Regions from separate parts of the Clostridium perfringens genome, predicted to be linked through region 2. Evidence: riboswitches for the same ligand, from Rfam matches in the RefSeq annotation. Region 2 holds a riboswitch; each other region holds the start of a gene.

Region 1 (7,901 bases), 1.3 Mb from region 2:
GCTTTTAATATTTATTCCTATAAGTATTATAGGTGAATTTATGCATTTTTCTCCAACTCTTATGTTTATATTATCTGCTTTGGCAATAGTTCCTTTAGCAGGTCTTATGGGAGAGGCAACAGAGGAAATATCATTTTATACTGGGCCAAAATTAGGTGGTTTTTTAAATGCTACTTTTGGGAATGCTACAGAACTTATAATTTCATTTTTTGCATTAAAAGATGGTTTGTTTGATGTAGTTAAAGCTTCTATTGCAGGTTCAGTAATAGGGAATATATTATTAGTGCTAGGTGCTAGTATGTTAGCAGGAGGATTAAAATATAAAACACAAAGTTTCAATAAAAAAGTGATGGAAACTAGTTCAAGTATGTTGTTATTTGCTGTTATTGGATTAACAATTCCTGCTATATTTATGCATACAATAAAGCCAGAATTTTTAAACACAAAATATGAAAGTTTAAGTGTAATAGTTGCTGTAGTAATGTTTGCTATATACATATTAAGTTTAATATTCTCATTTTTCACTCATAAGGATATATATGCAGTGGAACAAGATGAGGAAGATGGAGAAGCTAAATGGTCATTGAAAAAGGCCATAACAGTGCTTGTTGTAGCTACAGTAATAATTGCCATAGAGAGTGAATTTTTAGTTGGGGCAGTAGAACCAATGACAGAGACTCTTGGGTTAAGTAAGCTTTTTGTAGGTATAATATTAATTCCTATAATAGGTAATGCTGCAGAACACAGCACAGCAATAATAATGGCAATGAAAAATAAAATGGATGTTTCAGTGGAAATAGCTATAGGATCAAGTCTTCAAGTTATTTTATTTGTGGCTCCAGTATTAATATTTTTAAGTCTTATATTTAAGCCTATGAGTATAATATTTAATGCTTTTGAATTAGTAGCTTTAATAGTTTCAGTACTTATAGCTAATAGAATTGTTAATGATGGAGAATCAAATTGGCTTGAAGGGGTACAACTTTTAGCTGTTTACATAATAATAGCAGCTATGTTTATGATCGTTTAAATTAAAAGATTAATTAAATAAAACAGGTGAATTTTAAAAAGTACTTATAATATAAGATATAATTTCAAAAATTAAGAGGTTGCATATATAATTAATAATAAAAATTATGTATATGCAACCTATTAATTTTTTAAATTATAAAAATAAATTTTTAAGATTTTCTATAAGAAGTTTATTATCTTCAGGTTTTAAGACACAAACCCTAAAGAAATATTCATTTAAACCTTCAAAAGAAGAACAGTTTCTTATTATCAATCCTTTTTCTAAAAGTTTATTATAAAGTTCAGTAGCAGTGAATTTTTTAGATCTAATTTTACAAAGTATAAAGTTACTGTAACTTTCATATACCTTTAAGTCCTTTATTGAACTTAATTCTCTAAATAAATAATCTCTTTCTTCTTTTAACTTAGAGGTATTTGAAAGAATATACTCTTTATCCTTAAACATAATTTCTCCCATTGTTGTAGCAAAGATATTTATATTCCACAAATCAAGTTTTTCAACCATTGACTTTTTAATTTCTTTATTAGAAATAAGTCCATAACCTAATCTTATACCTGGAGTTGAGAAAAATTTAGAAGTTCCTCTAATTACAAATAGATTATTAAATATATCTACTAGTGGAGTAGAGGAGTAAATTTCAGGCTCTGTAAACTCAACATAAGTTTCATCAACCATGAATATTGATGAAGTATTTTTTAGTAATAAAGAAATTTCATCCTTTGAAAAGGCGAATCCAGTAGGATTATTAGGATTACAAATTATAACTAAATCAAACTTTGAAGAGTTTATGCTATCTATTAATTTGTTAACATCTATTTTAAAGTTATCTTCTTCTTTGGAAAAAAACTTAGTTATTTCACAATTTATCTTTTCAAGTTCACTTTCATATTCTGAATAAGATGGAGAAAGTAATAAAGCTTTTTTAGGGTTTATAACACTTATAAAAGAGGATATTAATTCTGTAGCTCCGCTACCAACTATAATATTTTCTTTTTTGCAATGACAATATTGAGAGATTGACTCCTTTAAATCTTTATATTTAGGATCTGGGTATATAGAAACCATATCAATATTATTTAAAATTGCATCTTTAGCTTTTTTAGATGCTCCAAAGGGATTTATATTTGAACTAAAATCTTTAATATCTTTTTTATTTATACCTAATTCATTTGATAAATCAAATAAATTAGCACCATGATTAATACTCATAAGTACCTCCTAAGTTTATATAACTTTTTATCTCTTATCTATAGTATAATTCTTTAATTAAAAAATAAAAAGGTCTAGATTTTAATGAAATCTAGACCTTACTTTATTTTAAGATGCGTATTTGCTTGTTACGCTTTTAGAACTTATAGCTTTAATAAGTCTATTAACAGGTAAAATACCTAAAAGTACTACACATATTAAGCCATCAGCACCTATTAAAGAACCATTTACTAAAAATGAATATAGAATTGGAGACATTCCTTCAGGAGCAAAGGATCCGAAGAAAACAACTCCTGAAATAAAGTGAGCCAAAAATTTTAAAAATATTGCTACTACAGCTCCTGAAATTCTATGATTTTTAAAGAATCCTGCTACCCCTAATGCCATATATGGTATAGGATAATCAAATAATACTTGTACAGGATGAAGGATATATGGATCTATAAATAAGGAAATTATACCAAATAAAAATCCAGTAAGCATTCCAACTAATGGACCATAAGCATAAGCAATAAGTATTATAGGAATCATACTGCCTAAAGTTATTCCTCCACCTTGAGGAAATTTATATATCTTTAGCATGTTTAATACAGCAGTAAGTGCTAAAGCAATTCCTATTGTTGTAAGCATTTTTGCATCAAATTTGATGTCTTTAGCCTTTATAAGTAAAACTAATATTATTAGGACTCCTATTAAAGTGAGAATTGTTAGTGGATTAGTTACAATCTCCTTAAAATTTCCTCCTAAATTAATTGATGAAAAACTTTGAATAAAATCATTTATTATTTGTGAAAATGACATCATAGTTTTTACCCCCTCCTTAAACTTTAAGTGTGCTTAGAGAGTCTAAAGAATGTAAATAAAAAACCGAATCTAAATATAGATCCGGTTTAAATACAGCCCTAAACGCTTCCCTACGCTGGAATTAACCAGATCAGGTGTTGAGGGTTAATGATAAAATAATCATCTCTCAGCCTAAAGGCACCCCTAGCACATGAAATAATTCTAAGTATATTTTATATGCAAATGACAATTAGGTCAAGTAATATTAATTATTAAATAAAAATTTTTATCAAAACTTACAATGTTTAAATTTAACCTATACCACCATATATTATTCCAAGAATTATTACTAGTATAGTAACTAAGATAAAAATGTATTTCCCTAAAGGAATAAACCATTTTCCAAGTTTTTTATGAGCTCCCTTATTTACTTCTATTAATACATTTTCGCCACCAATAATATAGTAGAATACAACAGCTACCAATAAAGCACAAAGTGGAGAAATTATTATTGTAATAAGATTTGAGAAGTTATCAAAGATTCCCATATTTAATGATAAAGGTATTCCACATAAAAAACAAAGGACTGATATTATAATTGAAGTTTTTATTCTATTTGACTTAAAGTGAGCCATGAAAGCTTCAACAGGCCCCTCTAACATATTTACAGAGGATGAAATAGCAGCAAATATTACACTAAGAAAAAATAATGTACTTAGTAAGGCACCAAAATTCATACCTTGAAATATTTTTGGTAAAGTTATAAATAATAAAGATGGCCCAGATGAAGGATTTAATCCATATGCAAAAACTGCTGGCATAATCATAAAAGATGCTAAAAGGGCAGCTAAAGTATCAAATATGGCAGTTTGTATTGCAGATGATGGAATATCAAATTTATCATTTATATAACTACCATAAACAACCATACCGCATCCATTAAGGGAAACTGTGAAAAATGCTTGGCCAAGAGCCATTACCCAAGTATCTATTTTAAATAAGTTTTCCCATCTTGGAACTAATAGATATTTGACTCCTTCAAAAGATCCTGGTAAAGTTAGAGATCTTATGATTAAAATTATAAAAATTAAAAGAAGTAGTGGCATCACTATTTTGTTTAATTTTTCTATACCACGGTCTATTCCTAAAGAAACTATTATTAAAGTTAATATTATTGCTAGGGCAAACCAAAAGATTGTATTAGGTGTGCCAGCAAAATTACTAAAGTAAGTAGTGGTGTCAATAGTATTAATAGATCCAGTTAAACTTAAGAAAAAGTATTTAAGAATCCAACCTATTACTATAGAGTAGAATATAAAAACTCCTGTTAATCCTATAGGAGGGAGCATACCAAAGAATTTTCCTCCCTTTAATGATTTACTTTTAAAAGATTCAACTATACCAGTATATGAACCTGCTTTAAACTTTCTACCAAAGGAAAATTCAGTTATAAGACCTGTAGTTCCAAGTATAAAAACAAATAAAAAGTAGGGTATTAAGAAAGCAGCACCTCCATATTGACCAAGTCTGTAGGAAAATAACCATATGTTACCAAGGCCTAAAGCAGCGCCAACACAGGATATTACAAATCCAAACTTTCCAGTAAAATTTTCTCGTTCTTTCATTTAAAATACCTCCTAGATTTTTATATAAATATAAAAAAATAGGTCATATAGTTAAACTATACGACCTATAGGGTATTAAAACTCTTTATTAAGGCCATATAGTATTACCTATGTGACCTATCTTTATAACGAAAATTAAGCCATCATAGATACAATCCAAAATTTCTTTGGAGTTTGTATCTATGACTGCATATATTCAATCATAAATACAAACTATCTATAATAGCAATAATAAGAATTATTAAGTTTTGCTTTTATTAAGTTTGTACTATTTATCATAAAAAATTCTCCTAAAAACAAATTTACATTGATTATATACCTAAAAATATTAAAATGCAAGGTTTAAATTGCTAAATATTATCAATAATGTTTAAATTAAGGTTATTGGCAAGAGTATAGGCATAATCCATAGTGTTATCCCAAAGATCACAAGGAGTGTGACAATCAGAGTTAATTAAGGTCTTAACTCCTGCTAAGGAAACCTTATTCCAAAACTTTTCATAGGGATAAGGGAATCTTTCTCCATCAGAATATTTTTTCTTTCCTCTTCTAATACCGTTTGCATTAAATTCTAATATGAAATCATATTTTTTTGCTGTATCAATAATTAAATTACAGGCTTTATCACAATTTTCATCCCAAGGAAAATCATTTATAAAGATTAAATCAGGGTGAGCTACAAAGTCAAAGTATCCACTTTTTATACCAAGACAAATACTTTTTGCATATTCTATATACTCTTTAGTACTTTTTAAGGAATATGTATTTTTCAATTCGCCATTTTCAGTTAAAAATAAGTGTTGACCTAGAGCTAAGTAATCAAATTTCAGCTCATTTTTTAGGTAATTATAATAAAAATCATCTGAAGGCAAATATTCTATTTCCAAACCAATTTTAATCTGAATAAAATTTTTAAATTTTATTTTAAGTTTTTCTAAAGTAGACTTATATTCCTCAAGTTCGTTAAAGTTCATTCTAAGATTAAATCTATTATCTGGATAAGGACCATGATCACTAAATCCTAAAATATCTAAGTTGTTTTTTATAGCTGCATCAATATAATCCTTATCCTCTCCCTTAGCATGTTTACATCTTTTAGTATGGGTATGAAAATTAATTTTTTTTAACATAAATTCCACTTCCTCTCCTCAAATAGAGTATATCAAAAAAGCAAATAAAAGATAAATATTAATAAATTTTAAACAGAAAAATGTTAACAGAAAATTCTTTGACTTTTTCTTTTGAATAAAATAAAATTATTCCACGATAAGTAATGAACCATATTTAAAGCAGATAGTTTACAAAGGAAACTTTATCTAATTAAAGTTATTTTATTATTAATATTTAAAGGAGATATGAACATGGGGTAAAATTTTGATTTGATTTTTTGAATAAAACATTATTTTAAATTAATTTATTAGAAGAGGTAAAAAGAGGAATGAAAATAAGATTAATAGAAGAACATGAATTAAACAAGGTTAAAAGTATTTATGATAATGTTGTAAAAGAAATGAATTTAAGAGGACTTTATAATTGGAACGAAAGTTATCCCAATACTGAAATAATTTTTAAGGATATCTCTAATAAACATCTTTATGGAATAGAAGCTTCTGGAGAAATAGTAGCTGTTGCAACTATTAATGATTATGCTTATGATGTTTATAATGATATTGCATGGCAAGTTGATGGACCATTTTTGTCATTTCATAGAATAGCTGTTTCACCATCTCACAGGGGAAAAGGATATGGAAGAAAAATGATAGATTTTGTAGAAGAAATGGCAAAGGAAAAAAAGTGCAATTCCATAAGAATTAGTGCTTATCATAAAAATGAAAATGCAGTTAATTTATATAAAAACTTAGGATATGTACATGTAGGAGAAATGATGTCTATGAGAGATATAGTAGAACCTTTCTTATGTCTTGAAAAATCAATAATGTGATTATGATATGAACCAATTTATAGTTTTAAATAGACTATGAATTGGTTTTTTTATTGTTAAATTTGCATTAAGGTTATGTAAAGTGAGAATAATGAGTTTTTTTTATGAATAAACATATAATGAATGCTATGAAAAAAATAGGGTAAAAGATTAAAAAATGTAGTTATTACTCTATATATGTTGAAAAGAGGGGAGGGAAAATTAGCATTTAAAAATTTGTTTCAAGGGGGATTCATATGAAAAAGGATTATAAGATTTTAATAACTAAAGCATTATCCTTAAGCATGGTAGGAAGTTTATTTACATCTTATCCTACTTTTGCTAAGGAATTTAAAGCACAAGAGGGAGACTTAATAATATCTGAATATTTACATGGACCATCTAATTCAAAGGCTATTGAAATATTTAATGGAACAGGGGAAGGAATAAATCTTTCTAATTATGATTTGGCTGTATATTCAAATGGAAAATATGAGGGGAGTCCAGTTTCTCAAAGTTTAGAAGATAAGATTATAGAAAGTGGAGAGACTTATGTAATTTACAATAACCAAGGAAAAGATGAAAAATTTACTGAGGTTATAAATGATTTAGAAAATAAATTAGGGGTAGGAAGCCAAACAGTAGGTTTCAATGGTGATGATGTTATATTACTTAGAAAAAATACTGGAAATGGATACGAAATAATAGACTCCTTTGGAGCTAAGACAGAAAAAGATAAAAAGTTTTATGATAGTAAATTCATAAGTGCTAGAAGAAAATCTGAAATAAAAGATGGTGAAAATAACATAGATAAAACACCATTTGATGTTTCTATTCAATGGGATGTAGATACAGAAAATTTATATGATGATTTAGGAAAGCATGATATTTCATGGAGTGAAGGAGAAAATCCTTCAGGAAAAGTTCTTAAGGTAAAGGAAGCAAGAAATAAAAACTTAGGAGAGGAAGTTACTACAAGAGGTGTTGTAACTTTTAATGATAGAAATAAAACTCTTCATATACAGGATGAAACAGGAGCTATTGCAATTTCAAACTTTAAATCAGGAGTGGATTTTGGAGCAATAACTAAGGGGAATAAGATTGAAATAAGTGGCACATTAGATAATTTTAATGGATTACTTCAAGTACAAGCTACTGATATAAAAGTCTTAGGAGATTTAGGAATGCCTGATCCTAAGTTAGTTACTATTAAGGAATTAAAAGAGTCAAATTTTGATTCTCATTATATTGAGTTGAAAAATACAGTAGTTGATTTAGAAGCTAAAACATTAACACAAGGAGAGGATGTTTTAGATATTTACTTTATACC
Region 2 (7,901 bases):
CAATATGCTTTAGAAGGATCAGTATTTGTTGGAGGAGCTGTTATCCAATGGCTTAGAGATGAATTAAGAATTATAAGTGATTCTAGTGATACTGAATACTTTGCTACAAAGGTAGAAGATAATGGTGGAGTATATGTTGTTCCTGCCTTCGTTGGATTAGGAGCTCCTTATTGGGATATGTATGCTCGTGGAACCATAGTAGGATTAACACGTGGAACTAATAGAAATCATATAATAAGAGCAGCACTTGAATCAATTGCATATCAAACAAGAGATGTGCTTGAAGCTATGATAAACGATGTTGGATATGATATAAATTGTATAAAGGTAGATGGAGGAGCAAGTAGAAATAATTTCTTAATGCAATTCCAATCAGATTTAGTTGGTAAAAAGGTAATTAAGCCTATAATTACAGAAACAACAGCTTTAGGAGCTGCTTATCTTGCAGGATTAGCAGTTGGTTACTGGAGTGATAAAGAAGAAATAGCTAAGTTATGGTTTGCAAGTGAAGAATTTGAGCCAACTATTTCTGAAGAGAGAAGAAATAAATATCATAAGAAATGGAAAAAGGCTGTTGAAAGATCAAAAGGATGGGCACTTGAAGATTAAAAAAGGTCTGGAAACATTTACAGAAATATGATATAATTAAATAAAAGTTAATAAATAATTTTAATTTTGTGTGTAAGAGAGAAGAGAGCTAGACACAAAAAGGATATTCTTATGTCTTTTTTGAGTTTGGTTCTTTTTTATTTTTAAAAAAGGGAGCGATATTTAATGATTTATGATGTAGCAATTATAGGATCTGGAGTAATAGGTGGAGCAATATTTAGAGAATTAACAAAGTATAATTTAAAGGTTGTAGAATTAGAAAAAGAAAATGACGTTGCTATGGGAGCATCTAAGGCAAATTCAGCAATTGTCCATTCAGGATATGATCCTGAACCAGGAACATTAATGGCAAAATACAATGTTGAAGGAAATAAGATGTTTGATAAGCTTTGTAAAGACTTATCAGTTCCTTTTAAGAGAAATGGATCATTAATTATAGGTTTTGATGAAGATGACCAAAAAGAATTAGAGGTTTTATATAATAGAGGAATTCAAAACGGAGTAGAAGGAGTAAAACTTTTATCAGCAGAAGAAATTTTAGAAATGGAACCAAACTTAAATAAAGATGTAAAGGGAGCTTTATTCTGCCCAACAGGAGGAATTGTTGGAGCATATGAATTTACTATAGCTCTTTCAGAAAATGCTATAGATAATGGAGGAGAATTAAGACTAAACTCTAAAGTTGTTGGTATTGAAAAAGATGAAAACTTCAAAATAAAACTTGAAAATGGTGATGTAGTAGAAGCTAGATTCGTAGTAAACGCAGCAGGTATTTATGCTGATAAGATTCACAATATGGTTTGTGAGGAAGACTTTAAGATAACTCCTAGAAAAGGTGAATACTATGTTTTAGATAAGAGCCAAGGAAGATTATTTGAAAAGACAATATTCCAATGTCCAACTAAACTTGGAAAAGGGGTTTTAGTTACTCCAACAGTTCATGGAAATTTATTAGTTGGTCCAGATGCTATTGATACTTGTGATAAAGATTCAGTTTCTACCGAGTATGATGGATTAGCTAAGGTTAGAGAAGTTTCTTTAAAAACAACTAACAAAGTTAATTTTAGAGAAAATATTAGAAACTTTGCAGGACTTCGTGCTATAGCTGATAAGCCTGACTTCATAATTGGAGAAGCTAAAGATGTAAAAGGATTCTTTGATGTAGCAGGAATAAAATCACCAGGTTTAAGTTCAGCACCAGCTATTGCGGTGGATGTAGTTAAAATGCTTGGTGAAAGTGGACTAGCTTTAGAGAAAAAAGATAATTTCAATGAAAAAAGAGAACAAGTACACTTTATAGAACTTTCTCCAGAAGAAAAAGCAAATTTAATTAAAAAAGATAGTAGATATGGAAGAATAATTTGTAGATGTGAAAATATAACTGAGGGAGAGATTGTTGATAGTATAAATAGAACTTTAGGAGCTAGAACTATTGATGGAGTTAAGAGAAGATGTCGTCCTGGTTGTGGAAGATGTCAAGGTGGTTTCTGTGGACCTAGAGTTCAAGAAATAATATCTCGTGAAACTGGTATGAATATAGAAGAAGTGCTTTTAGATAAAAATGGTTCATATATAATAAGTGGAAAAACAAAGTAGGAGGATTTAGTTATGAAATATGATTTAGTAGTTGTAGGTGGAGGCCCAGCAGGATTAGCAGCAGCTTATGAAGCTCATGAAAATGGAGTAGAAAAAATATTAATTATAGAAAGAGATAAAGAACTAGGTGGAATCTTAAATCAATGTATTCATAACGGATTTGGTCTTCATACCTTTAAAGAAGAACTTACAGGACCTGAATATGCTGGAAGATTTATTGACATGGTAGAAGGAACTAACATAGAAGTTATGTTAGATACAATGGTTTTAGAAATAGAAGGAAAAATAATACATGCTATAAATACTGAAAAAGGATATTTAACAATAGAAGCAGAAGCTATAGTACTTGCTATGGGATGCCGTGAAAGAACAAGAGGAGCTATAAGTATTCCAGGAGATAGACCATCAGGAATATTCACTGCAGGGGCTGCTCAAAGATTTATCAATATGGAAGGCTACATGGTAGGTAAAAAAGTAGTTATCTTAGGATCAGGGGATATTGGGCTTATAATGGCTAGAAGAATGACTCTTGAAGGAGCTAAGGTAGAGGCTGTTGTTGAACTTATGCCTTATTCAAATGGATTAACTAGAAATATTGTTCAATGTTTAGAGGATTATGGAATTCCACTATACCTATCTCATACAGTTATTGATGTTAAAGGTGATGGAAGATTAGAAAAGGTTATTATAGCTAAGGTTGATGAAAATAGACAACCTATAAAAGGCACTGAAATAGAATTTGATGCTGATACATTATTATTATCAGTTGGATTAATACCAGAAAATGAACTTTCAAAAAATGCAGGAGTTGAATTAGACCTTAGAACTAATGGACTTGTAGTTTCTGAAAGTATGGAAACAAATAGAGAAGGTATATTTGCCTGTGGTAATGTTGTCCATGTTCATGACTTAGTTGACTTTGTAACTGAGGAAGCTAAAAATGCAGGAAAGAATGCTGCTAAATATATTAAAGGTAAAAAGAGATTAAATCATTTCACTGAAATAAAAAATGGAGAAAATATAAGTTATACAGTTCCTCAAAAATTTGAAATTGAATCTTTAGATGGAAATTTAAATGTGTTTATGAGAGTTAGAAATGTATTTAAAAATAAACAAATAGTAGTTAGAGATGAAGAAGGAAATGTTATTCAAAGCTTTAAGAAACCTCATGTTGTTCCTGCAGAAATGGAGAGAATTACAATTCTTAAAGATAAGCTAAAAAATGCTAAAGGAGCAATAACAATTTCATTAGAGGATGGTGAATAATAATGGTAAAAGAATTAATATGCATAGTATGTCCTAGAGGATGTCATTTAACAGTAGACACAGAGTTAGAAAAGGTTACAGGAAACACATGTAAAAGAGGAGAAATTTATGGATTAAATGAGGTTAAAAATCCAACTAGAATAGTAACTTCAACTGTTAAAATAGATGGTTGTGACAACATAGTTGTTCCAGTTAAAACAGAGGAACCTATTCCAAAGGGAATGATATTTGATGTAATGAAGGAAATTAACAAGGCTTCTGTTAAACTTCCAATTAAAGTTGGAGATGTAATTATAGAAGATGTTTTAGGAACAGGTGTTAGCATAGTCTCTGCCAAGACAGTTTCATAAATAAATTAAGAAAGGTATCTGAAAAAATCAGATACCTTTCTCTTTTAATACATCTAATATTATATGTACATTAATTAGGATAGAATAAACAGTCCTAACTAGTGAGTAGCTAAAAATAGATATTTAAATATTTAAATTAATTATGACCATTTAACGAGTGTATGCCATTTATGTAAAGCACCTCATAGTAATAATATATTTAATATTTAAATTAATGATTAACCCTTAAATACAAATTTTAGAGTGTATGCCGATTTTGTAAGGCACCTCTTATTTATAAGTTAAGATATTAACTTTATATATTTTTGCTACATTAGTATATTAACCAATATATTTTTTTTTATACTTAAGATTTAAAATTTTTTTAGAATACTTGGAATATGAAGAATTTTAAATAATATGATTCGTCAGAGTTCCAAAGTATAGGGTGGTCTGCACTTTGAGTTCTAACTTCTATTTGTCTTAAAGTTCTTCTTGCATCATGAGCAGCCTCAGCTACAGTTTTCTTTAATTGTTCTTCATCCATATAATGTGAACAAGAGCATGTAGCGAAGTAACCACCTTCTTTAACCATTTTTATTCCTCTAAGATTTATTTCTTTATATCCTCTTATTGCTTGCTTAACAGTATTTCTTGATTTTGTGAAAGCTGGTGGATCTAAAATAACAACACCAAATTGTTTTCCTTCTCTTGACCAATCTCCTAATACATCAAAGGCATTATGCTTTTCAAATTTAACCCTATCTTGAAGGTTATTAAGTTCAGCGTTTCTAGTAGCACAGTCTACAGCGTGTTGAGATACATCTATTCCTAAAACTGATTTAGCACCTGCTATACCGGCATTTAAAGCAAAAGAGCCAGTATGAGTGAAGCAATCTAAAACATCCATACCTTTACATATTCTATGCATTGCAGCTCTGTTTTCTTTTTGATCTAAGAAGAAACCAGTTTTTTGACCATTTTCTAAGTCAACTATGTATTTAACTCCATTTTCAACTATTTGTATATCTGTATCAAATGGTTCAGTTAAGAAGCCTTTTCTTTGCTCTAAACCTTCTATTTCTCTAGTTTTTATATCACTTCTTTCATAGACACCTTTAGCACCGTATTCCTCAACTAGAATTTTAACTATTAGGTCTCTATATTTATCCATTCCAAGAGTTGATATTTGAATTACATAATAATCTTCAAATTTATCAACTGTTAAACCAGGAAGGAAATCAGCCTCTCCAAAGATGAATCTACATGAAGATGTATCTATAACTTTCTTTCTATATTCCCATGCAGTTTTAAATCTTCTCTTGAAGAAATCCTCATCTATTTCTTCATCTATATCTTTAGTCATTATTCTTATAGTTATTTTACTTCTGTCATTTATATAGCCTTTTCCTAAGAAATAACCTTTATGATTGTAAACTTCAACTATATCTCCGTTTTCATAATCTCCATCATATTCGTTTATTTCATCAATATATATCCAAGGTCTGCCTTGTTCAGCTTTTTTGTTTTTACCTTTGTGTAAATAAAACTTACTCGCCATTTAAATAGCTCCTTCCAAAATAATTCTTATAAGATTATAACATATTCTAGGCTTTCCAATAGGTTTAAAATGCATTTAAGAAAAATAAATTGGTACTTTAGAATAATAAGATAATATTTAATATATATTTCTAATAAGAGTAATTTTAAGGATTGAAAAAAATGATAAAAGCTATAGTTATTCCTACACCTAAAAGATTAAAGAAATACATAAGAGATACTGACTTTAAAAAGAAGGCGAAATCTTTTGTTACTCCAGAGAGAGCTATTATATATGGAACCATAGGAACAGGTGTAACCATAATGTCTCTAAGTGATGTACCAGCTAAGCCCTTTGTTATAGGAAGTTTATTATATCATGGCATTGCCTATGAAATTTTAGAAAAGTGGTATGATGAGTATGGTAATGACGAAGAGCTTAGAGAAATGATGATGCAAAATAGAGATTATTGGAATAATTTTTATATGAGGTTTTAAACTATAAAAAATTTATGGGTAAAAATCAATACACATCTAAAATAGATACTTAATTTAAAATATAACTAGAATTTATTAGGAAAAATATATATAATAATTATAGACTTTATAGCTAGGGGTGCCTTTGGCTGAGAGATAACATTTCGTTATTAACCCTTAAACCTGATCTGGATAATACCAGCGTAGGAAAGCCTGTAGAAAGTTTTATAATAGTATTTTATATGGTTAGATTATTATGACTTTTTATAAATTAAGCTACATCCTACATGGATGTAGCTTTTATTTTTTTATTAGACATATTATAACAGGCTATGATTATAAACTAAAAATTGTATGAAGTTTTTAGTTAGAGTTTTATAAAACTTTGAGGTAATTCTTATTTGGGCTATTAGGTTTAATCATAAGATTAAAGGAGATATAGAATATGAGATTTACAGAAAAATTATTAAAAGAAGCAATGCCTATATGGGAGAAGTATTTAGATCACCCATTTATAAAGGAAATTGGAGAAGGAACTCTTGATAAGAATAAATTTAGAGAATATTTAGTTCAGGATTACCTTTATTTAAAAGAATATGCTAAAGTTTTTTGTGCTGGAGTAGTTAAAGCTAAAACTATGGAAGAAATGAAATTCTTTTATAATTCAACAAAGGGAACTATGGAGGATGAAACAGCGGTACATATAGAATATTTAAAAGGATTTGGTATATCAGAATTAGAAGCAGAGAAAAGAGAATATAAGAGTACTACTATAAGTTATACAAGCTATATGCAAGCAATAGCGTTAACCGGAGATTTAGATGAGATTGCTATTGCAACTTTACCATGTACATGGAGTTATAGCTATATAGGAAAATATATTTCAAAAAAATACTCTAACAAATTACAGGGGAATTTCTTTAAACCTTGGATTGATGAGTATGCTTCTGATGGATTTGATAAGTTTACAGATGAGTGGTTAGCTTACGTAGATAAAAAATGTTCAAACTTATCTGAAGAAAAACAAAAAAGATTAATAGATATATTTAAAAGAGCTAGTTTGTACGAACTTGATTTTTGGAATATGGCGTATGATGAAGGTGAAAAATAATGAGTGTTTATTTAGTAGCTTTAATTGGAATTTTAATATTAGGTTTATACATATTAGATTTAAGAAAACATAAAATTACAACAAGAGAAATTATCATGATTGGACTAAGTGTAGCTATTTCTTATGTGCTTTATATGATACCTTTAGTTAGATATCCTCAAGGTGGTGGAATAACTTTCTTTTCTATGCTTCCAATAATGCTTTTATCATTAGTATATGGAAGAACTGTTGGAGTTACAGGAGGATTGATATTTGGGCTTTTGAAAATATTAAACGGAGCTTTTATAGTACACCCAGTACAATTTTTACTTGATTACATACTGTCAAATATGGCTTTAGGACTAGCGGGATCATTTGAAATAGATAAGAAATATAAAATATTCTTTGGCTCACTTATGGCTGGTAGTATAAGTACTTTTGTAAGCATAATATCAGGAGTGATTTTCTTTGGTCAATATGCTCCTCCAGGAATGAATTTATGGATCTATTCAATAATTTATAATACAAGTAGTGCAGGAGTTGAAAGTTTATTAACAGCTATAGTGATAACAATAATGCCAATAAAAATGTTAGCTAAAAGAATGAAGCCTATAAATAATATATAGAAAATTTTAATAAGGAGTTGCATCATAATTAAATTAGATTATTTGATGCAGCTCTTATTTTAGTTTTGGAAGAAACTTGAGTTTATATTATAATGAAAATAAGATTTGTTTTGAAAAGGATGGATAATCGATGAATTTAATAACTCTTGAAAATATAAGTAAGAGCTATTCAGAAAAAATTTTAGCTAATAATGTATCTTTAGGAATAAATGAAGGAGAGAAGATTGGTCTTATAGGAGTTAACGGAACTGGAAAATCTTCTTTCTTAAAAATAGTTGCTGGAGTTGAAGAACCAGACGAAGGAACAGTAACAAAGGGAAATAGAGTAAGAATAGAGTATCTTGCTCAAACACCAGATTATGATGATAA
Region 3 (7,901 bases), 1.4 Mb from region 2:
TATTAGTTGAAAATAAAGCTCCAACACCTAAGTTATCTGCTCCCTCTTTTATAGCTTTTAAAGCTTCCTCTTTATTATGAACAGTAACACCTATAACTGCATCCTTTGGCATTATTTCTCTTGCTATGAAAACTTCCATATCATCTTGTCCTATATGAACTCCATTAGCTTTTACTGCTAAGGCTACATCTATTCTATCATTTACTAAGAATAATGCTCCAAACTCATCACAAAGCTTTTTTAACTCCTTAGCTTCCTTACACATTTCTTTAGTTTTTTTATTCTTTGCTCTATATTGAACAATGGATACCCCTCCAATTAAAGCTTCCTTTGTTTTTTCTAAAAGCTCATTAAAGGGAATTCTATAGTCTGTTACTAAATATAATTTTTTGTAATCTTTATTAATCATAAATAACCTTCTCCCTTTCCTTTATTGTTTCATCATTAATAATTGAAAGTTCATCTAAAAGATTATGCTTAAATGTCATTAACCCTTCTTTTTCTCTTAATCTTTCCTCAGCTAATTCTCCACATATTCCCCATGTAGATACTGCTTTAACCACTTCTTTAAATCTTAAATCTTTATGGTCATAAAAACTTAAAGCTAGTGTTAATAAAGCTCCTAACATACATCCAGTACCTGTAATTTTACTCATTTTATAAGTTCCATTTTTAACACTTGCACTTTCTTCTCCATTAGTTATAAAATCAACCACTCCAGAAACAACTACTATAAGATTTCTTTCTCTTGCATATTCCTTTATCTTATTTTTTGTATTTTCACTTAAAGAATCATCAAAGGAATCTATCCCAATTGAATTTGAAGTTTCACCTATAAGGGTTTTTATTTCAGCTAAATTACCCTTTATAAGTGAAGGCTCTCCCTCTAGTATTAATTTTTTAGCAAAATCTTTTCTAAGTTTTGATGCTTGTACACCTACTGGATCTAAAACAGAGGGAATTCCTTTTTCCTTTGCTATTTTCATAGAAATCATTGATGACTCCATTTGGTAAGGCTCTAAAGTTCCTATATTAACTAATAATCCATTAGCCATTTTTGTTATATCTTTTAATTCATCATGATGGGTAGCCATAAGAGGTAAGCCTCCATAATTAATGGTTACTTGTGCTAAATCATTAACTGTAACATAATTAGTTATCATATGTATTAAAGGATTTTCTCTTTTTAAAACTTCCATTTTTATTCCTCCTAGTAAAATTTATAGAAATGATGTGTTGGTCCAACACCCTTTCCAAGTTCAAAGCCATTTTTTATAGCACCTGTAATATATTCTTTTCCACCTCTCACAGAATCAACTATATTCATTCCCTTTGATAAATTAGCTGTAATAGCTGATGATAAGGTACATCCTGTTCCATGAGTATGCTTTGTATTTATTCTCTCTTCATTAAAAAGAGTAAAGTTTTCACCATCATATAAAATATCTATGGCCTCTCCTTCTAAATGTCCACCCTTAATTAAAACATTTTTTGCTCCTAATTTTTTAAGATCACAGGCTGCTTTTTTCATATCTTCTATTGTAAGTATTTCTCTACCTAATAATTCTTCTGCCTCTGGTAAATTTGGAGTTATCAAAGTAGATATAGGTATTAACTTTTCTATTAAAGTATTTTTTGCATCATCTGATAAAAGCTTAAATCCACTTTTTGAAATCATAACAGGATCTAATACTATTTGAGGCAATTTTTCTACTCTTCCTAAAGCATTACTTATGGCTTCTATTGATTCAATTTTAGATACCATGCCTATTTTTATGGCTCCTACTTCTATATCATTAAAAATAACATCTATTTGTTTTTCTATTATTTCAGGAGTAACATCCATTATTCCAAAAACTCCTTGAGTATTCTGAGCTGTTATGGCAGTTATTATACTCATTCCGTAAACTCCATTAGCAGAAAAAGTTTTTATATCAGCCTGTATTCCTGCTCCCCCCGAACTATCTGACCCTGCAATTGTTAATGCATTAAATAATTTACTCATATTTTTCACTCCTTCTAAAAAAGAAAAAGCATATACAGCCCTAAGGCTATATATGCTTTAAAATCAATTTAAATATATGTGTCTCTTGGGCTTCCCTACGCTGGTATTAACCAGATCAGGTTAAAGGGTCAAGAAATTTCATTTCTAATCTCAGCCAGACACTACTGGCACCCCTAGCTATTTTTTATGCTATTTTCTAATCCAAATGATATCATAGTCACCCTTCTTTTTCAACATACCTTTTTTGAAATTTTTTAATTTAAGGATTATAATCTTAAATATATGATGAAGCTTAGGAGGATATTTTATGGTTAGCTTAGTTTTAGAAGGAGGAACTTTTCGTCCTATTTTTAGTGCAGGAGTTATGGATGCTCTTCTTGATAATAATATAATATTTCCTTACTGTATTGGAGTTTCAGCAGGAATAACTAATGGTTTTTCATATTTTTCTAATCAAAAAGGAAGAAATATTGAAATATTAAAAAAATATAGAAATGATAAGAGATATTTAAGTCTTTCTAACTTCTTTAAGTGTAGAAGCATCTTTGGTTTAGATTTTGTATTTGATGAATTAGCAAATAAACTCTTCCCTTATGATTTTAATGCACTTTCAAATTATAAGGGAAGAGTTTTAGTAGGTGTTACAAATGCTAACACAGGAAAAACAGAATACTTAGATGGAAAAGTTAAAGATGAAAAATATATGGCTTTAAGAGCAACTTGCGCTATTCCTATACTTTTCCCAGCAATAAAAATAAATGGAAATGAATATTATGATGGTGGACTATTAGATCCTATTCCAATAAAAAAAGCTATAGCAGATGGAAATGAAAAACACTTAATAGTTCTTACTAGACCTAAAAGTTATAGAAAAACCTTAGGAAAAAGTAATAAGTTAGCATCTAAAATAGTGGGACGTAAATACCCTAACTTAAAAGATACATTTTTATCAAGACATATAAAATATAATGAAACAGTAAAATTTTGCGAAGAATTAGAAAGAGCTGGGAAGGCGATTATAATAAGACCAAATGAAGATGAAGCTATTGAAAGTTTTGAAAAAGATGTAACTAAATTAGAAGAGGCTTATAACTATGGATATAATGCCTGTATAAAAAACTTAGAAAAAATAAAGGCTTTATTTTAATATTAAGCTCTATTTTAAATCTTAATTTATATTTTAAAATTATTTTTACCATAACTAAAAGAGACTACATAAAAAATTTCATGTAGTCTCTTTTAGTAAATAAAATTAAATTTATCTTTAAAGTCTTTTGCAACTTTCTCTTTCTATTAGTTTTACAGGTAAAACTATTTTCTTAGCTATTTCTCTTCCTGTTCTCATTCTCTCTAAAAGTGTCTCAACGGCAATACTTCCCATATGATCTGTAAAAACTTTTATTGTTGTCAAGGAAGGTGTCAAAAATTTAGCAGTACATATATCATCAAAACCTAATATACTTATATCCTCTGGTATTCTTAATCCTTCTTCAAATATTGCTTTGTAGGCTCCTATGGCCATAGGATCACTAGCTATAAAAAATGCTGTAGGAAGATCCTTCTCTTTTAATACCTTCTTCATAAGTTCATAACCATGCTCTGGTAAAAATCTTCCCTTTAGAACCCACTTTTCTTTATAGTTACCCATTTTCTCCATATATTCTTTAAAGGTTTTCTCTCTGTAATTTACCTTTCTTATGGACTCATTTCCATTATGAGGAATTGATTCACCACCTAAATATCCAATATCTTTATGGCCTAAGGATGTTAAATAATCTAAACAAATATTTACTCCATACTTAAAATCTACTACCACTGAATCGTATTTCCACTCTTCTGGAGAAGAATCTACAAAAATTATGTTCTTAGATAGCTTTTCCATTAAGCTTATCTCTTCTTCTTCAAATATTCCAATAGCTAATATTCCATCTAAATCCCTATATTCTCTTGTTCCTTCATTGATTATCTTTTGAAAATCTATTGGTTTAAATTTAATTTTTTCTTCATTACACTTTTTCTCAACAGCCATTCTTATTGAAAGAAAATATGGATCGTTTAATTCCTGTATTTCTGTGTACCAATAAACTATTCCTATGGTGTAATTTTTTATTTTATTTTTTCTTTCTTTTACTGGTACATAATTTAATTCTTCAGCTATTTCCATTACTTTTTTTCTTGTTTCTTCAGATACGTTAAGCGTTTCATCTAAATTTAAAACTCTAGATACAGTAGCTATTGAAACTCCAGCACCCTTTGCAATATCTTTAATAGTAGCCACATAATCACTCCTTACTTTTCTTATTTTATATTATATATTTTTTTACTAAAATTTTCTAACCTTTTCTTTGTATAATATATAAAATTTAACTAAACAAATATAAAATAATACTTTCTTTATTATTTTTTAACAAATTTCCCTTGTTTTATTTCCATTTTATGTTATAATTTACTTAAAATTACAATAAAGTTTTAAGGTAAAATAGGGAGGACTTATTATGAAAAAGAAAGGTTTAGCACTAATTTTAATTTCAGCTTTAACTATGGGTACTTTAGTTGGTTGTGGTGGAGGTTCAGGCTCTACTGGATCATCTGGTGATACACCAAAAGAAAACGATTCACCTAAGATAGGAGCTACAATTTATAGTTTTGAAGATAACTTCATGTCATACCAACGTAGAAATATAGAAAAACTTTGTAATGGAAAAGCCGAGTTATTAATGAATGACTCTCAAAATAATCAATCTAAGCAAATAGAACAAGTAGACACTATGATAGCTAAGGGTGTTGATATTCTTGCAATAAACTTAGTTGACCCTAAATCTGCTCCTACTGTAGTAGATAAAGCTAAGGCAGACAACTTACCAGTAGTATTCTTTAATAAGGAACCAGACGAAGCTGTTATGCAAAGCTACGACAAGGTTTGGTATGTTGGTACAACTTCTGAAGAATCAGGAATAATTCAAGGAGAAGTAATGGCAGAAGGTTGGAAAGCTAATCCTGCTTGGGACAAAAATGGTGATGGAAAAATACAATATGTAATGCTTAAAGGAGAACCTGGTCACCCTGATGCAGAAGCTCGTACAAAATATTCTATTGAAACAATAAACAAGGCTGGTATAGAAACTGAAGAATTAGCAATGGATACAGCTATGTGGGACTCAACTAAAGCTACTGAAAAAATGGATGCTTGGATTGCTAAAAATGGTGACAATATAGAAATGGTAATCTGTAATAATGATGGAATGGCTTTAGGTGCTATTTCTTCTCTTGAAAAAGCAGGATATTTAGATGGAACTCCTGAAAAGTTTGTTCCAATATATGGTGTTGATGCTATTCCTGAAGCTTTAGATAAAATCAAAGCTGGTAAAATGGCTGGTACAGTATTAAACGATGCTAAGAACCAAGCTCAAGCTCTAGTGGATTCTTGTATGAATTTAGTAAATGGAAAAGAGATAACTGAAGGAACTAATTGGAAACTTGATGATAAAAAATCAATCCGTGTTCCATATGTAGGAATAACTAAGGACAATATAAACGTTGCTGAGGATTCATATAAATAATTTATAAAAAATAAAGGGGCTATATCAAAATTAATTTTGATATATGCCCTTAATAAAACAGGAGGTAAAAAAAGATGAAAGACTCTTCAAACCTGTTAGAAATGCGAAATATCTCTAAAGAATTCCCAGGGGTTAAAGCCTTAGATAATGTAAGCTTAAAAGTAAAAAAAGGTTCTGTACATGCATTAATGGGAGAAAATGGTGCTGGTAAATCAACCTTAATGAAATGTCTATTTGGTATATATCACCCTAATTCAGGAGAAATTTTTATTTCTGGCCAAAAGGTACAATTTAAAAATTCAAAACACGCCTTAGATAATGGAGTATCTATGGTTCACCAAGAACTAAATCAAGTTAGAGAAAGAAATGTTATGGATAATCTTTGGCTTGGTAGATATCCTAAAAAAGGACTTTTTATAGATGAAAAGAAAATGTATGATGAAACAGAAAAAATCTTTAAGGATCTAGATATTAATGTTAATCCTCGTGATAAGGTTTCTACCCTATCTGTTTCTCAAATGCAAATGGTTGAAATAGCAAAGGCTGTTTCGTATAACTCTAAAATAATAGTAATGGACGAGCCTACTTCCTCTTTAACAGAAAAAGAAGTAAGTCACCTATTTAAAATAATAAATAAACTTAGAAGGCAAGGAATAAGTATAATCTATATCTCTCATAAGATGGAAGAAATCTTAGAGATCTCTGATGAAGTTACCATAATGAGAGATGGTAAATGGATTGCTACTGAAAAAGCTTCAGATCTTACTATGGATTTAATAATAAAACTTATGGTTGGACGTGAACTTACTGATAGATTCCCTAAAAAGGATCATATTCCTAAAGAAACTATTTTAGAAGTAAATAATCTTAGTGATGCAAAAAATGAATTAAAGAATGTTTCCTTTAAACTTAGAAAGGGAGAAATTTTAGGAATTGCAGGTCTTGTTGGTGCTAAAAGAACTGAGACCTTAGAAACCTTATTTGGCCTTAGAGAAAAGGGCTCTGGAGATATTATTTTACATGGCAAAAAAGTTGATAACAGTAAGCCTTTTAAGGCTATGCAAAATGGTTTTGCCCTTGTTACTGAAGAAAGAAGACAAACTGGAATCTTTGGAAAATTACCTATAGATTTTAATTCTATAATAGCTAATATAGATAGTTATAAAACATCAACAGGTCTTTTAGCAAATGGAAGAATCTCTAAAGATACTCAATGGGTTATAGATTCAATGAAAGTAAAAACTCCAAGTCAAAAAACTCTAATCGGTAGCCTTTCTGGTGGTAATCAACAAAAGATAGTAATTGGAAAATGGCTTCTTAGAAAACCTGAAATACTACTTCTAGATGAGCCTACTAGAGGTATAGATGTTGGTGCTAAATTCGAAATATACCAACTTATAAATGAACTTGCTAAAGAAGACAAAGGAATAATTATGGTTTCTTCTGAAATGCCTGAACTTTTAGGTGTATGTGACAGAATACTAGTCATGAGTAATGGTAGGGTTTCTGGCATAGTTAATGCTAATGAGACTACCCAAGAGGAAATTATGCATCTATCTGCAAAATATCTATCAGTAACAGGAGGAGTTAACAATGCAAACCAAATCAAAGAAAAAGTTTAATTTAAATAGCCAATGGTTAATGAATAATGCTATTTATATAGTTTTAGTGGCCTTATTAATAGGAATTTGTATTATTTCACCAGATTTTTTATCACTAAAAAACTTTATTAATATATTAAGCCAATCCTCTTCTCGTATAATAATAGCTCTTGGAGTTGGAGGAATACTTTTAACTGAAGGTACTGACCTTTCTGCTGGTAGAACAGTTGGACTTGCTGCCGTAGTATCAGCTTCTTTACTTCAAGCTGGAGATTATGCATATAAAATGTATCCTAATTTACCTGAATTACCTATATTCATTCCAATTTTAATAGCAATGGCTGTTTGTGGAATAGTTGGTCTTGTAAATGGATTAGTTGTTTCTAAATTTAATGTTCCTCCATTTATAGCTACTCTAGGAATGATGACAGGAATATATGGACTTAACTCAATATACTTTGATAGACCTCCATATGGAGCTATGCCAATAGGTGGTCTTAGCCAATCCTTTAGTAATTTTACACTTGGTTCCATTCCTATATATGGAAATATAAAAATACCTTATTTAGTTATATATGCAATTATTGTAATAGCTGTAATTTGGACTTTATGGAATAAAACTAAATTTGGTAAAAACCTTTATGCCATAGGTGGTAACAGAGAAGCTGCTGTGGTTTCAGGTGTAAATGTTGTTAGAACACTTTTATTAGTTTATATGTTAGCTGGAGTTCTTTA
Region 4 (7,901 bases), 1.1 Mb from region 2:
AGGGACAATGAAAATCCTTAAAGTAAATTATGTTCCTTCATTATGGTTATGGATAATCTCTGCATTTCTTAATATAATTATGCAAGAATTATTAATTCGTGGATATTTATATCAATTGATAAAAGAGAACTATAATGTTATTACTTCAACTATTATAACAACTACTTTATTTACACTTATGCATGGTGGTGTATTAACATATGGAATTATTCCAATATTAAATATTATAACCATGAGCCTATTTATGACAGCTATATTAGAATATACAAACTCACTTGTAACTCCAATTATAATTCATTCTATCTGGAACATAGTTGGTTCTATTATTTTAGGCAGCGTATCTTTAGCTAGTGATTATCCTAATTTACTTGAAGTTAATTTTTTAGGGAATAAACTCCTTTCAGGAGGTCTATGCAAACTGGAAGGAAGCATAATAGTACTTATTGTTAATGTTTTATTATTTATTATTTTTACAGAATTGACTCGAAAAAAATTTAAAAGATCTAATTAAACTCAAATAAATATACTGGATTTCATAACCCAAATAAAGTTGATACCTATTTTTATTGTGTGAACTAACAAACAAAACTTCTTAGAAAATTTCATAATTCAAAAAAATCTACAGATAAAATATCTGTAGATTTTAAGTATAAAAAATATTTAATTTCTCTGTATTAATACAAATTAAAAACTTTGTAAATTAGTTATTTTCGTGAGTAGTCATATCTCCTGATCTTAATGCTCTTCTTTCAGCTATTAAATTTTTAACTAAAACATCAATAGTCCAATTAATAGATGTTTCTGTAACCATTGCAACTAAAGGTCTTTGTATGCCTACTTTTTTTAAGTTTTCTAAAAATATATGAACTTTTCCAGGAGCTATGGCATTAAATATTATTGCTCTTTCTTTAACTCCTTCACCTTCTATTTTTTCAATTTTATCTTCTAATATATTCTTTATAGTTTCATCTCCATTTTTAGAATTTAAAACTATTTGATCTTTTATTCCCATTATTCTAGCAAAGTTTTGTATTTTCTTTAATTCCTTATTTCCAAAGTTATATAAGATTACACAACTTCTTCCTTCTTGTTCACTTCTATCTGAAATATCTATTCTCTCAAATGACATAAGCAATTCTCCTTTGATAACAAATTGTAATTATTAATTAATATCAATTATACCATAATTCTATTAATAATCATATAATTTACATTTTCCTTCATATAAATCTAGATATATTTAAAGAGCTTTAAAAGTATCTAAGGACTTCTTTATATTATTACTCATAAATAAAAGTGACATACATGCAAAATCATCAGCACCAGCCCCTAATACTTCTTTAAAGTTAAGTTCATTTATTCCTCCTAAGGCTATGACCTTGCAATTTACCTTTTCCTTAATCTCTTTTATAAAATTAATTCCCTTAGGAGTTACGTCCTTCTTACATTGCGTTTCAAAAATAGGAGATACTAATATATAGCTTGCCCCTAATCTATCAGCCTCAAGGGCCTCTAAGATAGAATGAACAGATACTCCAACCTTTAAGGATTTAATTTCTTCTAAATTTCTCTTAAAATCATTAAAGCTTAAATGAATAAACTTCTCTTTTAAAATCCTTGCTGCTTCAATATTGGAATTTAATATTATATTTGTTTCCTCTGGAACTAACTCTTTTATTTTTATATAAACCTCTATTAATTCCTCTGTACTTAAATCTTTTTCTCTTAAAATTATATTTTTAACACCATATTTACCTGCTTCCTCTATGGTATTAAAATATCTTTCCCTATTTACTAACTTTCTATTGGTTATTAAAAACATAAAAATCACCATTTTAATAAAAAATTATTTTAAAATCTATGCCAATCCTTAAATATAGGTTGATAACCTTGACTTTTTATTAATTCCTTAACTTCACTTACAGAACTTTCATCATTTATATCAAATTGGCTTGTACCTTTTTCTTTTAAAGAATGGCCTCCAACCTCAGTTGAAACTCCAGCACTAATTTTACTTACTCCTAAAGGAATTAAATTTCTTCTAAAATCCTTTCCTTCTCTAGTAGATATATTTATTCCTCCTTGAGGATCAAATAGTCTATAGGCTAAAAGTATTTGAACTAGTTCCCTATCCTCAACTTCATTTAACTTTTTAAGCCCTCCTTCACAGGGTCTTATTCTTGGAACTGAATAACTTATATCTATATGAGGATACTTATCTCTTAAATATTTTCCATGCATTGCTGTAAAGAAGGCATCTATTCTAAAATCAGCTAATCCTAATAAGGCTCCTATACTTATGCTTCTCATTCCAGCTTCTGCTCCTCTCTCTGGAGCTTCTAATCTGAATTTATAATTTTTCTTTGGACCAGCCACATGAACCCTATCATATACTTTTTCATCATAGGTCTCTTGATATACAGTAAGCCCTTCTGCACCTGCTTCTACCACCTTTTTATATTCCTCTTCTGTCATTGGATATATTTCAATGGTTATTGAAGGAAATTTCTCTTTCAAAGTTTTAATGCTCTCTTCTATATACTCTACTGGAGTATGATATTCACTTTCCCCTGTTAATATTAGAATATGTTTAAATCCATCCTTTGAAATAGCTTCCCCCTCTTTTTCTATTTCTTCTTGATTTAATTTTTTCCTACATATTTTATTTTCTACATTATACCCACAATATGAACACTTATTTACACAATAATTTGATATATACATAGGTGTATAAAGTAATATTGTTCTTCCAAAATATTTTAAAGAGAGATTTCTTGCTTCTTGAGCCATTTCTTCTAAAACCTCTTCTCCCATAGGAGATATTAAATTAAGTAAATCCTCTGGTCTCTTCTTTCTTTCATAAATACTTCTTAATACATCTTCCTTTTTTACAGAATCAAAATATCCATAAAAATCAAAACCTCTATATTTTTCTACTACATCATAAAAACTCAATTAAATCATCTCCTAATCTAAAAATCCAGTAAGTGGAGATGAAGCATTTCCAAACTTTGATTCTCTTCCCATTTTAGCTTCATAAGCTAATCTGCCACCTTCTACTGCCATTTTAAAAGCTCTAGCCATATTTATAGGATCTTCTGAGGATGCTATGGCAGTATTAACTAAACAAGCTGCAGCTCCCATTTCCATAGCTTCCATAGCCTGTGATGGCTTTCCTATACCTGCGTCAACTATAATAGGAATATCTAATTCATCTATCATTATTTGAATCAATTCTTTAGTCTTTAACCCTCTATTACTTCCTATTGGTGCACCAAGTGGCATTACAGCTGCCGCTCCAGCTTCTATTAATCTTCTTCCTGCATAAAGATCTGGACACATATAAGGAAGGACAATAAATCCTTCATCAGCTAATACCTTAGTTGCCTTTATGGTTTCTTCATTATCTGGAAGCAAATACTTAGAATCTGATATAACTTCTATCTTTATCCAGTTTCCACATCCCATAGCTCTTGCTATCCTTGCTATTCTAATAGCCTCCTCTGCATTAGTTGCCCCAGAAGTATTAGGAAGTAGTATTACATCCTTAGGTATATTTTGAAGAATATCCTCTTCCTTATTATCTAAATCTACCCTTCTTAAGGCTAAAGTTATAACTTGAGAGCCACTTCCCTCTAAAATATCCTTTATTATTTCATTTGAAGGATATTTACCACTTCCAACAAAAAGTCTATTTTTTATCTCTACTCCACCTATTATTAACTTGTCCATAAAAAATTCCCCTTTTCTACTCACTACTCTTCTTATTTCTTCATATTTTAGACTAGTATTTTATTTTTTATATATAAACTCTGTCTAAAAAGCACTTAAAATCCACTCTATTTTTACTATTATTTATTTTTAAAATTCTATTTTGTTAACAGCTATATCTATAACTAAATTAGCCATGTGATTTGCACATATAGCCACTCTAGGAGCCATTAATCCACAGCCTTCCTTAGCTTCATTTACCAAATCTCCACAAATATAAAAATTATCTGTTATTTGCTTTGTTTTTATTAAATTTGAATCATAAAAACCAGCCATTCCTGAAGAGGAAATCAAAAATTTGTCCTTCATATTACCTAGAACATAATTAGCTAATAAGGCTTTATAATCTGGATTATCAAAGGCTTCTATTATTATGTCAGCGCCTTGTAAAATACCCATATTATCTTCAGAAAGCTTAAGATTTAAAGCTTCTATTTTTATAAAAGGATTTATTCTAATTAAGTTTCTTTTTAAAGCAGTTACTTTAAATTCTCCAATATCCTCAATATAATACTGTTGCCTATTTAAATTAGAAGGTTCTACTATATCAAAGTCTACTAAGCTTATACTTCCAACCCCTATTCTTCCTAAGGAAATAGCAATATTAGATCCAAGGCCTCCACATCCAGCTATTAAAACCTTAATTCTTTTTAGTTTTTCATGAATACCTGGTGTATGCCTAGATACCATTAGTTCTTCTAACTCCTCTTTATTAGGCATAATTCCCTTTTTTATAAAGACAATCCTATCTCCATCCTTAAGTTTCTTATCTTCTACAAGTGGAAATCCATTTAAAACTATAACATGAGAATCAGGAAATTCTTTATTTTTTAAAGAATATACTGTGCAATTTTCTTTTACCTCTCTCCACTTTTCATTAATCTTTATATTCATAAAGGTCCCTCTTATCTTTTTTCTCTTTTATTTTCACTCACCTTTTATTGTTTAGACTTCTTAAATACTTCTTAATCATCCTCCACCAACAAAGGCAATAATCTCAATTACATCTTCATGATTAAGTAAGATTTCATTATAATTACAGGAATTAACTATCTCTTTGTTTAGTTCTACAACAACTCTCTTACTATTTACATTTAAACTTTTTAGTAAATCATAAACTGTATTAAGTTCACCTTTTTCTACTTTCTTACCATTAACAATCATACCTTCACCTCTTTTCTATATTCTTAAGACTTTTATACCAACAAAAAAAGGTTTAGCAATATTGCTAAACCTTTTAAAAATATATTCTCTAATTAATCATAATAATATTTTCTAATATGAAAAATCACAACTTAAAATATACTTCCCTACGCTGGTATTAACCAAATCAGGTTATTAGAGTTAGGACTTATTATCCCTCTCAGCCTTTTACAGCACCCCTAGCAATATCTTAAAATTATTTGTTTTTATTTATCATAACTCAAAAAACATTTTTTATCAATTAGTTTTTTCCTTCTTTTCTAATCTTCTATTTTTCATTGTTATTAAATTATTATTTAACATAGCTGTTAATATTAATCCTATTAAAGCTATAATAGCACATGTTAAGAATAATTTAGTATATCCTGTATTCATAGTTTGTTGGAATGCAGTTTCTATTGCATCTTTAGCTCCATCTAAACTTTGCATATATGATTTTTCAATCATATCAATATTCATATGAGGATTATTTGCAAATTTGTCTCCTAAAGCTGCAAATTGTGATTGTACCATTCCTTTTATAAGACTAAATATATTAGTAACGCTGGCATTTCCCATTGAATTAGCAACATTTGAAGCTCCACCACTATTTGACATTATATTAGACATTCCATCTACATGTGGCATAACTTTTTGTAATGCTTCTGGTACTCTTCTACCTGCATCTGATATAAAGTTAATAAGAATATTTGGTGATACTGCAATACCTATGGATTTAATTAATGATACTGCTGATTGTCCAACTGTAGCCTCATTATCTGGTACTAAACTAAGCATTAAGTAATTTATTGGTGTTCCCATAGAGAATCCTAAACCAAATCCCATAATAGCTAAACCTATTATTAAGTTAACCATACCTGGATGTTTAGTTGTTACATATCCTTGATAAAGATTTCCTATGATAACTAAAGACATACCTATTAATAGTACTTTTTTAACTCCTATTTTATCTATGAATTTTCCACCTAAAGGTGCTGCTATACCTACAAATATTGCAAATATTGTAACTATATATCCACCACTACCCATTGGTGTTCTTAATATATTTTCACTAAATTGAGGAATAAATACTGTTGCCATTAATCCACAACCTACAACAAAGCTTAATATTAAAGTTATAGCTATTTCCTTATTAGTAAAGTAAGATAAGTTTATTACTGGATCTTCTGCTTTCTTTTCCACCCAAACTAATATTGGAATTGATATTATAAATATTAAAAGATATGGCCAAACATCTAGTGATTTTATTGAATTAGCAAAATCATAGAATTTTAAGTTTGTAGCTCCATACATTAAAGATAAAATTAATATTGTTAATACTCCTGAACCACAAACATCTAATTTCTTAATTCCTTGTGCAGAAGTATTTTCTTCTAATTTAGTTGCCATAAGTAATATTATTATACTGATTGGAACATTTACTAAGAATAAAAATCCCCAGTTTTTATCTCCAAAAATAGAAAGTATTCCTGAACCTAAGGTTGGTCCTACAACTGTTGCTATTCCATATACTCCTCCAATCATCCCTAAAGCTGAACCTCTTTTTTCAACTGGGAATGATGTTCCTATGTACGCTGTAGCTATTGGCATTATACCTCCGCCACCTATTGCTTCTATAACTCTTGAGAATAATAAGAATGTATAACTATTTACGTAATCTGATACCCCACATAGTAAAGAACCTAGTCCAAATAGAGTTATTGAAACCATGTAAACTTTTTTTCTACCATACTTATCAGAAAGTTTTCCCATAAGAGGCATTGATACTGCATATGCTAAGGTGTATATTGTTACAACCCAAACACTAGCATTTTGTGAAACTTTTAATCCATCAGCTATTATATCTCTTGCTGGTGAAACTATACCAGAGTCAATAGCTCCCATGAAGATTCCTAACAAGAAGACAGCCATGGTAATTCCAACTGATTTTTTCTTCATTATTATCACCCTTTCGTAAGTTTTTACTTATTCTAAGTGTGACTTTTATTAATATTATTTCTTTAAATACCATTAATAAAACTCACAGTGAACTATGTTCATTTTACTACCTAAAGATTATAAAATCAAAGTTTGAATTTTCTTAAATTATCCCAAAATTTATTAAAACCCCTTATTTATTTTATTTCTATTCACATTTAGTTAATATTTTATTAACATTATATTTTCTAAAAATTAAGAGCTACATTAAATCTTAAAAATAAAATTCATTAATAATTTCAGTAAATGTTTATGAGTTTTATTTATAAGATACATAAATGTAGCCCATTTAAATTATTTTAACTTTTCAATTTCTTCTTTTAATTTTCTTATTTCTTCATCCTTTTCTTTTAATTTAGTTTCATAATAATTGTCTTTATCATCTAAATTATTATTTAGCATATTTATTAAGGAAGCCATTTCATCTGCACTTCCTACAATTCTATTAAAAAGTAAAAGATTAGATTTTAAGATCTCTGGTATCTCTTGATGGGAATATCTTAGTCTATGATCAATTTCTCCATACCCCTCCTCAAAAATAGTCCTTACTTGTATCTCAGCTATTGTTGTACTATCTTGGGTAAAGTTTAGTTCAACTAAATAATGAACTGATCTATATCCTGATTGTCTTGATATAACTTCAATACCTAGATTATCAAAAATACTTCTATCATCTCCATCTCTTATATTTGCTGTTATTTCAATTACATTCCAAGTCTTTATTATGAAATCATGTATATCCTTCCATTGATCCTTAAATATATGTAAAACCCTTATTCCTATTAAGTCAGTTATTTCATTTTTATAGTTATCTTCATTAAAATAAAAATCTTCACCATACTTTTCTTTTCTATCTTCTGTTTTTCTAATTATTTTTTCTATTAATCTATCTGGATTTTTTATCCTTGATTTAACAGAATGAACATTTTCATTAGAACGAAGTATATTGG

What was found. A riboswitch is a leader RNA that binds a small molecule or an ion and turns the genes downstream of it on or off. The one in region 2 is predicted to bind thiamine pyrophosphate.
Positions count from the first base shown of each region.
Region 1: linked by a shared signal. The riboswitch ahead of thiT (energy-coupled thiamine transporter ThiT) and the one ahead of tenA (thiaminase II) in region 2 are both predicted to bind thiamine pyrophosphate.
Region 3: linked by a shared signal. The riboswitch ahead of thiD (bifunctional hydroxymethylpyrimidine kinase/phosphomethylpyrimidine kinase) and the one ahead of tenA (thiaminase II) in region 2 are both predicted to bind thiamine pyrophosphate.
Region 4: linked by a shared signal. The riboswitch ahead of thiS (sulfur carrier protein ThiS) and the one ahead of tenA (thiaminase II) in region 2 are both predicted to bind thiamine pyrophosphate.

Region 1 covers NZ_CP065681.1:1,740,463-1,748,363, forward strand. The annotation lists gene cax (calcium/proton exchanger) at 1-1,030, shown strand, start outside; gene I6G60_RS08480 (pyridoxal phosphate-dependent aminotransferase) at 1,166-2,242, opposite strand; gene thiT (energy-coupled thiamine transporter ThiT) at 2,351-3,046, opposite strand; TPP riboswitch at 3,137-3,241, opposite strand; gene I6G60_RS08490 (sodium-dependent transporter) at 3,337-4,650, opposite strand; gene I6G60_RS08495 (histidinol-phosphatase) at 5,001-5,789, opposite strand; gene I6G60_RS08500 (GNAT family N-acetyltransferase) at 6,089-6,592, shown strand; gene I6G60_RS08505 (CehA/McbA family metallohydrolase) at 6,829-7,901, shown strand, end outside.
Region 2 covers NZ_CP065681.1:432,555-440,455, forward strand. The annotation lists gene glpK (glycerol kinase GlpK) at 1-609, shown strand, start outside; gene I6G60_RS02240 (NAD(P)/FAD-dependent oxidoreductase) at 775-2,205, shown strand; gene I6G60_RS02245 (FAD-dependent oxidoreductase) at 2,218-3,471, shown strand; gene I6G60_RS02250 (DUF1667 domain-containing protein) at 3,474-3,821, shown strand; gene I6G60_RS02255 (class I SAM-dependent rRNA methyltransferase) at 4,186-5,361, opposite strand; gene I6G60_RS02260 (hypothetical protein) at 5,523-5,837, shown strand; TPP riboswitch at 5,942-6,043, shown strand; gene tenA (thiaminase II) at 6,262-6,927, shown strand; gene thiT (energy-coupled thiamine transporter ThiT) at 6,927-7,532, shown strand; gene I6G60_RS02275 (ABC-F family ATP-binding cassette domain-containing protein) at 7,663-7,901, shown strand, end outside.
Region 3 covers NZ_CP065681.1:1,784,223-1,792,123, reverse strand. The annotation lists gene thiE (thiamine phosphate synthase) at 1-409, opposite strand, end outside; gene thiM (hydroxyethylthiazole kinase) at 402-1,199, opposite strand; gene thiD (bifunctional hydroxymethylpyrimidine kinase/phosphomethylpyrimidine kinase) at 1,211-2,005, opposite strand; TPP riboswitch at 2,081-2,190, opposite strand; gene I6G60_RS08680 (patatin-like phospholipase family protein) at 2,313-3,152, shown strand; gene I6G60_RS08675 (LacI family DNA-binding transcriptional regulator) at 3,270-4,283, opposite strand; gene mglB (galactose/glucose ABC transporter substrate-binding protein MglB) at 4,501-5,565, shown strand; gene mglA (galactose/methyl galactoside ABC transporter ATP-binding protein MglA) at 5,640-7,187, shown strand; gene mglC (galactose/methyl galactoside ABC transporter permease MglC) at 7,159-7,901, shown strand, end outside.
Region 4 covers NZ_CP065681.1:1,486,934-1,494,834, reverse strand. The annotation lists gene I6G60_RS07365 (CPBP family intramembrane glutamic endopeptidase) at 1-511, shown strand, start outside; gene I6G60_RS07360 (DUF3783 domain-containing protein) at 701-1,129, opposite strand; gene I6G60_RS07355 (thiamine phosphate synthase) at 1,241-1,822, opposite strand; gene thiH (2-iminoacetate synthase ThiH) at 1,852-2,955, opposite strand; gene I6G60_RS07345 (thiazole synthase) at 2,968-3,732, opposite strand; gene thiF (sulfur carrier protein ThiS adenylyltransferase ThiF) at 3,862-4,665, opposite strand; gene thiS (sulfur carrier protein ThiS) at 4,741-4,935, opposite strand; TPP riboswitch at 5,062-5,165, opposite strand; gene I6G60_RS07330 (MFS transporter) at 5,212-6,912, opposite strand; gene I6G60_RS07325 (RelA/SpoT domain-containing protein) at 7,246-7,901, opposite strand, start outside.